DNA from 3 places in the Priestia sp. YIM B13486 genome. Region 3 is predicted to be linked to each of the others. Evidence: riboswitches for the same ligand, from Rfam matches in the RefSeq annotation. Region 3 holds a riboswitch; each other region holds the start of a gene.
The links. A riboswitch is a leader RNA that binds a small molecule or an ion and turns the genes downstream of it on or off. The one in region 3 is predicted to bind thiamine pyrophosphate.

Region 1 (3,280 bases), on a different contig from region 3:
ATTTTTTGTGTGGAAAAAGCCAAAAGAATGGATAAAGCTTGGACTAGGAGTTGGCGTATGCGGCGGTTTTACAACGTATTCAACGTTTGCAGGAGACGTCATTTCTCTCACTCAGCACCATTTATTTTGGGGAGCCATTTATGTAATGGTCTCTTTAGTAGGTGGAATCCTTCTTGCTTTAGCAGGCTATCTATGCGGTGAAGCGGCAGGGAAAAATTTAGTGAAAGTACATGAGGTGAAGTAAATGAGCATAGTGAGCTTGGCACTTGGCGGGGCAGCTGGAGGAATATGCCGTTATCTTTTGGGTTTAAAAGTTACAAAAACAGTTTCAAACCCTCCTTTTCCAGTATCAATGCTGTTTGTAAACTTGCTCGGTGCGTTTGGGCTTGGTCTTTTTTACGGTAGTTATTATGGAAAGGTTCCGAGTCATGCTTATGATGATTCAATATTTTTAATGATTGGCATTGGTTTTTTTGGTGCCTTTACCACTTTTTCAACGTTCAGTGTGGAAACCGTACAGTTAATTCGAGAAAAATCTTATCGGAAAATGCTGGCGTATGTGGGGATTTCAGCATTTGGAACAGTTGGTTTATTTACAGTCGGTTTACTGGCAGGAACGTTTTTATTTAAGTAAAGAGAACGTTTCTAGTAGGGAAAAACAAAAAGACGGAGAAGTAGAGAATGGATAGAAAAGCAGAAGTTTGGAAATACATTTTGTTGATTGTAGCTGTTGCAGGTCAGATCATCGGTTTTTTATTTTTATTTATAAATGTTGTGGCGGCATTTATTTTTTACGGTTTTTATATTCTAACTTTTATTATGTTACTCCTGCTGTTTATATGGGATCGGAAAAAGGAAAAAGACAAGGAAGAATTTGACGACTATACCGATTACTAATCATATAAAAAGCAGAATGATGAGGTGCGCCGGACCTCTTACTTAGTAAAGAAGCTTAAAAGATACATCTATAAAAGGAAGAGAGCCGTAAGAGCATAAAGAGATATTGTATTTACATCTAGTTGTGTTATAATTTTAAGTGCGAAAACAAAATCAATAAATAGCAATCACTAGGGGAGCTTTTTGAAGCTGAGACGAATGTATTTCGGACCCTTTGAACCTGATCTGGTTTGTACCAGCGTAGGGAAGTGGCGATCATGTTTACATAACGATGCATGCTAACCACTCTACGTTGTAGAGTGGTTTTTTTGTATGTAATAAAGCCCTCTACACAAGATGAAGTGATTGAAATTTCTCTTTATTCTGAACGGAAAGGTTTCGATCATATGGATATTCCTAAATTTCATGTCGTTACAACAGATAAGCAGCCAATTGAAGAGGTTCGGGACATTTTAACGGCTATTGAGCCTTTTGCGGGTGCCATTCATATTAGAGAAAAAAAGAAAACGGCAAAGCAGATTCAATGTTTGCTAGAAAGCCTGCCATTTTGTCTCTCTAAAATTATTGTAAATGACCGAGTTGATGTAGCGCATGCTTTAAAAGCAAAAGGCGTACAGCTTGCCTATCATAGTTTAGATGTTTCGTGTGTTAGAGACGTATTTCCTTCTCTTATTGTCGGAAAATCAGTTCACTCTGTGGAAGAGGCTTTAGAAGCTGAAAAAGATGGTGCCCACTACATTCTATACGGACATATTTATTCAACACATTCAAAAAAAGGATTAAAAAGTCGAGGGGTAGCAGCACTAAAAGAAGTAGTAGATGCTGTACAGATACCGGTTATTGCCATTGGAGGAATTACACCTGTAAATGCCAAAGAGGTGCTTCAAACAGGAGCACACGGTATAGCTGTGATGTCTGGTGTCATGCTTGCGCAAAATCCCCTTAAAGCGATTAAACAATATTCTCATATATGGACATCTGGAGGTGGAGAAAATGAAGCAGCATTATGATGTACTGTTAGTCGGAGGAGGCATAATCAGCTCTTCTATCGCTTATCATTTGTCAAAACAAGGAGCATCAGTGGCCATTCTTGAACGAAATCAAATTGGTTGTGAAGCTTCAAGTGCAGCAGCTGGTATTTTAGGTGCTCAAGCTGAAATTGATGAAGAAGGTCCTCTTTTAGACCTTGCTATTAAGAGCAGAAGCATGTTTCCTGAGCTGGTGAAGGAACTAAAAGAAAAAACGGCCATCGACGTAGAGCTCATTCAAAAAGGCTTATTAAAAGTCGCTGTAACAGAAGAAGATGCACACGTATTAAAGAAAAAAGCCGCTCAGCACCACCAATGGGATGAACATGTAAGATGGATCGATGTAAAAGAAGCGCGTTTGTTAGAACCCGGTCTCTCTCCAGACATATACGGAGCCATTACAATACCGGGGGACGGCCAGCTAGCTCCGGCTAAGTTAACGCAAGCTCTTGCTCATGGAGCCTTGTATCACGGAGCAGATATATTCGAATACTGTGATGTTCATTCTCTTATTATGGAAAATGAAACAGTAAAAGGTGTACAGACGTCCAGAGGCTCTTTTTACGGAGAAAAAGTAGTTATTGCAGCAGGCTCATGGGCTAAACGCTTTATTTCTTCTGAACATTTAGGTCGCGTGTTTCCCGTAAAAGGGGAGTGTATTGCTCTTCGAAGTCATAAGCCGCTGCTTTCTAAAACGATTTTTTTAGATGAAGGTTTTTACTTAGTGCCTAAGACTGGTGGAAGAATCGTAATCGGGGCAACTAAGCTACAGCATGACTTTACCAAGACGGTTTCTGCACAAGGTATTCAATTTTTGCTGAATAAAGCTTCGGCGCTTCTGCCAGCTATTAAAGAAGCCACATTTGAAAAAGCATGGGCTGGTCTTCGTCCACAAACAAATGATGGCTGGCCTTATTTAGGAGAGCATCCTGAAATAGCGAATCTACACATGGCGTTTGGCCACTACCGAAACGGTATTTTATTAAGTGCTGCAACTGGAAAAATTATGGCTGATGCTTTGTTAGGGAAAAAGCTGAATCATTCATTTTTTACATCATTTCAGCTAACAAGAGTAATGGAGGGAGTTCATTGAATCTAATCATTAATGGTAAGACCGTTACTTTTGGAGATGAAATTGAAACGGTCGAGCACTTGTTGCAGGCTCAGAACCTGCATGAACGAGTGGTAATTGTTGAGCTAAACAAGAACATTTTGCAAAAAGAAGAACATAGCGATGCATGCTTAAAAGATGGCGATATATTAGAAGTTGTTTCATTTGTCGGAGGAGGATGAAGAGTATGTTAAAAATTGGACAATATACATTTAATTCACGTTTATTATTAGGGACAGGGAAA
Region 2 (3,280 bases), on a different contig from region 3:
GTATTGCTAATACTACAATTGCCAAAGAGTTTGGGCTGTCTTCTACACAAATGGGTCTTTTGCTTTCAGCTTTTCTATGGCCATACGCCTTAGCAAATCTACCTGCCGGCTGGTTGGTTGATAAATATGGACCCAAAAAAATGTTTGCATGGGCATCCGGACTATGGTCTGTGGCAACGGTAGCAAGTGCCTTTACTAACACGTATTCAGCTCTTTATGCTATGAGAATGCTTCTAGGTGTATCGGAATCTCCTTTTTTTACATCGGGAATTAAAGTGACGGAAAGGTGGTTTAAAAAAGAAGAGCGCGGCTTGCCTACGTCTATTATTAACACAGGGTCTCAAATTGCTAATGCAATTGCTCCGCCGCTGTTAACAGTATTGCTTTTAACAATGAGTTGGAGAGGAATGTTTATTGTTATAGGAGCAGCCGGCTTTATTGTGATGTTTGTTTGGCTAAAGATCTATCGTGATCCAGATCATATCGCCAATAAAGTGAAAACTGCCCCTAAAGAAGAAACGGAAATCAGTCCTATCTCACAAGCAAAATGGTCACAGCTTTTTAAATATAAAAGCACATGGTTTATGATTATCGGGAATTTCGGAATTATGTTTACGATTTGGGTTTATTTAACTTGGCTTCCAAGCTATTTAGAAACAGAGCGCGGTTTTAGCCTAAAACAAACGGGCTGGATTGCTGCTATTCCGTTTCTAGCTGGAATTATAGGAGTTTTACTTGGCGGTGCAATTTCTGATCGATTTATTCGAAAAGGAGTTCCTGCAGTAACAGCAAGAAAAATTCCAATTGTAGGCGGGGCGATCTTAGCAGCAGCATCGGTGGCACCCGTTCCTTTCATTGATAATGCAGCTTTGAGTATTGTCTTATTATCCATTGGCTACTTCGCGTCACAGCTGCCATCAGGTGTCATTTGGACTCTAGCGGCGGATGTTGCACCGAAGGAACAAGTTGCTTCACTCGGCGCTATTCAGAACTTTGGAGGGTTTTTAGGAGCAGCAATGGCTCCTATCGTAACGGGATTTATATTAGATGCAACCGGAACTTTTACAGCGGTGTTCCTATTAGGCGCAGGACTGCTTTTAATTGGCGCTATTAGTTACGGTGTATTTTTAAAGAAGCCGATAGCTAACTAGTAAGCTTATAAAAGTAAAGAGCACACACTGCTTAAAAAAGGTGTGTGCTTTTTATTTTACTAAAAAGGAAACTATTTTCATTGCTGAATCATGAACCTTTCTATTGAATAAAACGCTTTACTATGATAAAACTATTACAGGTAAACATATGATAATCGTTTAATTTTATAGAGATACAACGCCACTAGGGGTGCTTTCTAAGCTGAGAGAGACGAGAAGTCTTAACCCTTATAACCTGAACTAGGTAATACTAGCGTAGGAAAGAGGTATTGTAATGGATGTTTTGTATGGTATTTCCTTACGAACTCGTTATAATAATTTTTTGTATATAAACAAAAACACTTCTTTCCTGCGAAAGAAGTGTTTTTTTATGCGTAAAGGAAGGTGTCATACATGGAAGAAACAATTGATTTGATTGTCAAACAGGTAGAGGAGCGCAAAGGGGAGCTAATCCAGTTAGTAAAAACGCTTGTTTCATATAAAACGCCGGCGCCTCCTGCACGAAATTCTCATGAAGCGCAGCGTTACGTAGCAGATTTCCTTAAAAACTGCGGTTTTTCCATCGATATGTGGGATTTATATTGCAACGATCCTATTGTAGTGGGCACGTTAAAAGGGAAAAAATCAGCTGACTATCAAAGCTTAATTATTAACGGGCATATGGATGTAGCTGAGGTACAAGAAAATGAAAAGTGGGAGACAAATCCGTTTGAAGCTGTGGTAAAAGACAACATGATAATCGGACGCGGAGTTGCTGATATGAAAGGCGGCTTGGCAGGAGCATTATTTGCAGTCCAGCTTTTAACAGAAGCAGGAATCGAACTGCCGGGAGACTTGATTTTTGAATCCGTTGTAGGAGAAGAAGTGGGAGAGGCAGGTACGCTGCAATGCTGTCAGAAAGGATATACAGCTGACTTTGCGCTTGTTGCTGATACGAGTGATTTACATATTCAAGGTCAAGGCGGAGTGATCACGGGATGGATTACGATAAAAAGCAGTAAAACCTATCATGACGGTACACGCCGAAGTATGATTCATGCTGGAGGAGGTCTGTTAGCTGCGAGTGCTATTGAGAAGATGGCAAAAGTGATCGGAGGGCTGCAAGAATTGGAGCGCCACTGGGCTGTTACAAAAAGCTATCCAGGATTTTTGCCGGGAACAAATACGATTAATCCAGCAGTAATCGAAGGGGGAAGGCATGCTGCGTTTATTGCAGATGAATGCAGGCTGTGGATCACCGTTCACTATTATCCCAATGAATCATACGACCAAGTATCAAAAGAAGTGGAAGAATACATTTTAGCTATTGCAAAAGCAGATCCATGGTTAAAAGATAACCTGCCAACCTTTGAATGGGGAGGCACATCAATGATTGAAGACAGAGGAGAAATCTTCCCGTCATTAGAAATTGATGAAAATCACGCTGGAGTACAGCTGCTTGCAAATACTCATGAACAAATTGAAGGGAAAAAGCCCCCAATCGATGTGTCAACTAGCGTAACAGATGGCGGTTGGCTAGCTGATGCGGGAATTCCGGCAGCTATTTATGGTCCGGGAAATTTAGCAAATGCACATGCTGTGAATGAACAATTAGATATGAATCAGCTTATTCAATATACAAAAGTGATGGTGCAGTTCATTTATACGTGGCTGCATACGCATAAGGAGTGATCATCATGAAATTTAGTGAACGATTATACGAAAAGCTGCAGCCTATTTGGCGTCAAAATCATAATCATCCCTTTGTACAGGGAATGGGAGACGGAACGCTTGAAAAGGAGAAGTTTCGCTTTTACATGATTCAAGATTACCTTTACCTAATTGATTATGCTAAATTATTTGCGATTGGAGCCATGAAAGCTACCGATGTTCAAACGATGGGGAAATTTGCTGCACTTTTGGATTCTACATTAAACGAAGAAATGAGCCTGCACCGTGAGTATGCCAAGAAATTTGAAATCAGCGAAAAAGAATTAGAAAAAGCGCAGCCATCTCCTACAACGCTTGCATACACACACTATATGCTGCACGTTGGTCAAAGCGGAACATTAGCTGAATTAGTGGCGGCTCTTTTGCCTTGTATGTGGAGCTATTGGGAAATAGGAAAAGAACTCAGTGAAAAGCCTGGA
Region 3 (3,280 bases):
TGTCTGAATGGTTCTTTGGTTCAGTGAGTACACCTCTTTTATTATTTGTATCGAGAATGTTAGGCGGTGTCGGGGCCGCGCTCATTATGCCTGCTGTTATGGCCTATACAGCGGACGTGACGTCTGCTAAAGAACGTGCTAAAGGAATGGGCTATGTGACGGCGGCGATTACAACAGGATTTATTATTGGACCTGGTATCGGCGGCTTTTTAGCTGAATACGGCATGCGTGTACCATTTTATATGGCCGCAGTAGCAGGAGGCTTGGCTGCAGTGATTACGCTTTTTGTTTTGCCAGAGTCTCGTCCTGTACAAAATCATGCTGTTTCAAACAATGAGAATCCAAAAGAAGATCGGCTGCTACTCCAGCTTATGAATTCCTATAAAGAACCTTATTTTCTAAGTTTAATTATTGTTTTTGTGACATCGTTTGGATTATCCAATTATGAAACGATTTTTTCGCTATTTGTTGATCATAAATTTAGCTTTACGCCCAAAGATATTGCGTTTGTTATTACGTTTGGCTCTATTGCGGGGGCCGTAGTGCAGGTTACGATTTTTGGCTGGATTTTAAATAAGTTTGGTGAAAAAAGAGTGATTTCGTTTTGCTTGATGATGACGGGACTTTTTATTTTACTTACGCTGTTTGTGCACACGTACTGGCTTATTATTGTTGTGACATTCATCGTCTTTTTAGCAACAGATATTTTACGTCCGGCAATCAGCACGCAAATGTCGATGATGGCACAAGACGACCAAGGGTATGTAGCCGGACTAAATTCTGCTTATACAAGTCTTGGGAATATTATTGGACCCGTTGTAGCAGGCTTTCTTTTTGATATAAACATTAATTATCCGTACGTATCAGCTGCACTTGTACTGCTGCTTTGTTTTCTTTTATCTTTAAGAGCAGGGAAGGACAGAAAAACAGCTGTGAGAAATCAAGCGGTTCAAGAGAAATAACCATAAGGAAAAAATGATAGAATTCTTAGGGAATTGAAGACCTCGAGTAGCTTACTGGAGGTCTATTGATTATTCTTTTAGGAATGGTGTAAGGTTTAAAGCGCCACTCACCCTATAGAGAAGCTTTATTTTATCGGCAAAACAGTGAAATGGTTGCAAATAAAAAAGGTTAATAGTAAACTTTAAACGTAACAAGAATAGTATGGGAGCTTGCGCGGGGCAGGCTGAGAGTACAGGGACGCCTGTTGACCATTTGAACCTGTTGGATAATGCCAGCGCAGGGAATGTGAGTACATACCAAAGCACTTTGCGCATGCAAGGTGCTTTTTTGTCTTTTTTTTGCAGTGTTAAAACTAAATGAAAAGAGTGAAAAAAACATGGATATTAGTAAAATTTCAGCTCAATTAGAAAAAGTAAGAGATACAAGTCCGCTTGTTCATAATATTACGAATGTTGTGGTAACCAACTTTACAGCAAATGGACTGCTTGCACTAGGAGCTTCACCTGTTATGGCTTATGCGAAGGAAGAAGTGGCTGACATGGCACGAATCGCCGGAGCGCTTGTCTTAAATATGGGTACACTGACGGCTCAAGAAGTAGAAGCGATGAGAATAGCAGGAAAATCAGCAAATGAAAATGGCGTGCCGGTTATTTTCGATCCTGTAGGAGCCGGAGCGACACCGTTTCGTACAGAAGTAGCACGTCAGCTTGTAGAAGAATTAAATATGGCAGTTATTCGTGGTAACGCTGCTGAAGTTGCGAATGTCGTAGGCGAGTCATGGCTCATTAAAGGCGTTGATTCATTAGAAGGGCAAGGAGACGTCATTGAACTTGCTGAAAAAGCAGCGAACAAATTAGATACGGTGATTGTTATCACGGGTAAACAAGATGTAATCACAGATGGAAACAAAACGTATACAGTAGACAACGGTCACCCGTTATTTACGAAAGTGACGGGGACTGGGTGTCTGCTAACATCAATTATAGGAGCTTTCGCTGCTGTAGAAAAAGAATATGTCGAGGCAAGCGTTGCTGCTTTAAGTTTTTACGGAGTGGCAGGTGAAATCGCCGCAGCGAAAAAAGGTGAAGAAGGGCCGGGAAGCTTTCAAATTGAGCTGTTAAATCAGCTTCATCTTTTATCTGGGCAGGATATTGAATCATATGCAAGAGTACATCAACGTTAAAAGGAGCCGGAAAATGACAAATGAAGAAATCAAAAAGCTGCTGCAAGTTTATTTTATAATGGGCAGCAATAACTGTAAAAAAGATCCGAAAGAAGTGTTGAAAGAAGCAATTGAAGGCGGCGTTACCGTGTTTCAATTCCGTGAAAAAGGCGAGGGTGCCTTAACAGGAGAAGCGAAATATCAGCTGGCGAAGGAACTTCAGCAAATTTGTCAGCAGCACAGCGTTCCTTTTGTGGTGAATGATGATCTGGACTTAGCGATCCGCTTACAAGCAGATGGCGTTCATATTGGACAAGAAGATGAAAAAGCTCATATTGTTCGAGAGAAAATAGGAAAAGGAATTGTGGGCGTCTCTGTTCATAATGTACAAGAGCTGCAGCAAGCGATAAAAGACGGGGCGGATTATGTAGGAATGGGACCTGTTTTTCCTACTTCTACAAAAAAAGACGCAAAAGCAGTGCAAGGTACAAAGTTAATTGAAGAAGTGCGAAACCAGAATATTGACTTTCCAATTGTAGGAATCGGCGGGATCACGCCTGAAAATGCCAAACAAGTAGTAGAAGCAGGTGCAGATGGCGTTTCTATTATTACCGCGATTAGCTTAGCAGCGTCTCCAAAAGAAAAAGCAGCTCAATTGAAAGAAGCGGTAAGAAAATAAAAAAAGCGCACAGTGTGCGCTTTTTTATTATAGCTGAACAGTTTGAGGAGTTTCTTCGCCTTCATTCATAAAGCGAATTTCGTTCGGCGTAATTTCAAGAACAACATACTCAGGGTCATTTGGACCGTCAAACCATTCTTTCATGTGATCGTTCCATATACGCCCTTTTAATTGATCACCAGTACGAAGAACAGCTGTACCAGATAATTCTAAGTATTGATCGCCATATCCTTCGCCGCTGTAGCCCAATAGTACGTGCACGTTCGGATTGGCTTCGATTTCCTCTGCCTTATGTGTATTGATATTTGTTGGTGTGTAAAGAGCGATACCATCTTCATCGCTAAAGAATGTCATATAGCGAGAGTGGGGTTTGTTGTTTACAACTGTGGCTAATGTTCCTACACGATTTCCTTCTAATACTTCGTTTACTTTTTTAGCAATTTTTTGTTCATTCATTTTATCCATCTCCTTTATTA

Region 1: linked by a shared signal. The riboswitch ahead of ACFX4G_RS23250 (thiamine phosphate synthase) and the one ahead of thiM (hydroxyethylthiazole kinase) in region 3 are both predicted to bind thiamine pyrophosphate.
Region 2: linked by a shared signal. The riboswitch ahead of ACFX4G_RS13365 (acetylornithine deacetylase) and the one ahead of thiM (hydroxyethylthiazole kinase) in region 3 are both predicted to bind thiamine pyrophosphate.

The regions. Positions count from the first base shown of each region.
Region 1 covers NZ_JBHZOZ010000012.1:74,726-78,005, forward strand. Annotated here, with positions in the region: gene ACFX4G_RS23235 (fluoride efflux transporter FluC) at 1-244, shown strand, start outside; gene crcB (fluoride efflux transporter CrcB) at 245-634, shown strand; gene ACFX4G_RS23245 (hypothetical protein) at 682-897, shown strand; TPP riboswitch at 1,060-1,161, shown strand; gene ACFX4G_RS23250 (thiamine phosphate synthase) at 1,284-1,907, shown strand; gene thiO (glycine oxidase ThiO) at 1,891-3,018, shown strand; gene thiS (sulfur carrier protein ThiS) at 3,015-3,218, shown strand; gene ACFX4G_RS23265 (thiazole synthase) at 3,224-3,280, shown strand, end outside.
Region 2 covers NZ_JBHZOZ010000004.1:268,458-271,737, reverse strand. Annotated here, with positions in the region: gene ACFX4G_RS13370 (MFS transporter) at 1-1,151, shown strand, start outside; TPP riboswitch at 1,328-1,430, shown strand; gene ACFX4G_RS13365 (acetylornithine deacetylase) at 1,545-2,822, shown strand; gene tenA (thiaminase II) at 2,828-3,280, shown strand, end outside.
Region 3 covers NZ_JBHZOZ010000002.1:390,093-393,372, forward strand. Annotated here, with positions in the region: gene ACFX4G_RS06135 (MFS transporter) at 1-962, shown strand, start outside; TPP riboswitch at 1,155-1,263, shown strand; gene thiM (hydroxyethylthiazole kinase) at 1,340-2,146, shown strand; gene thiE (thiamine phosphate synthase) at 2,160-2,804, shown strand; gene ACFX4G_RS06150 (pyridoxamine 5'-phosphate oxidase family protein) at 2,832-3,260, opposite strand.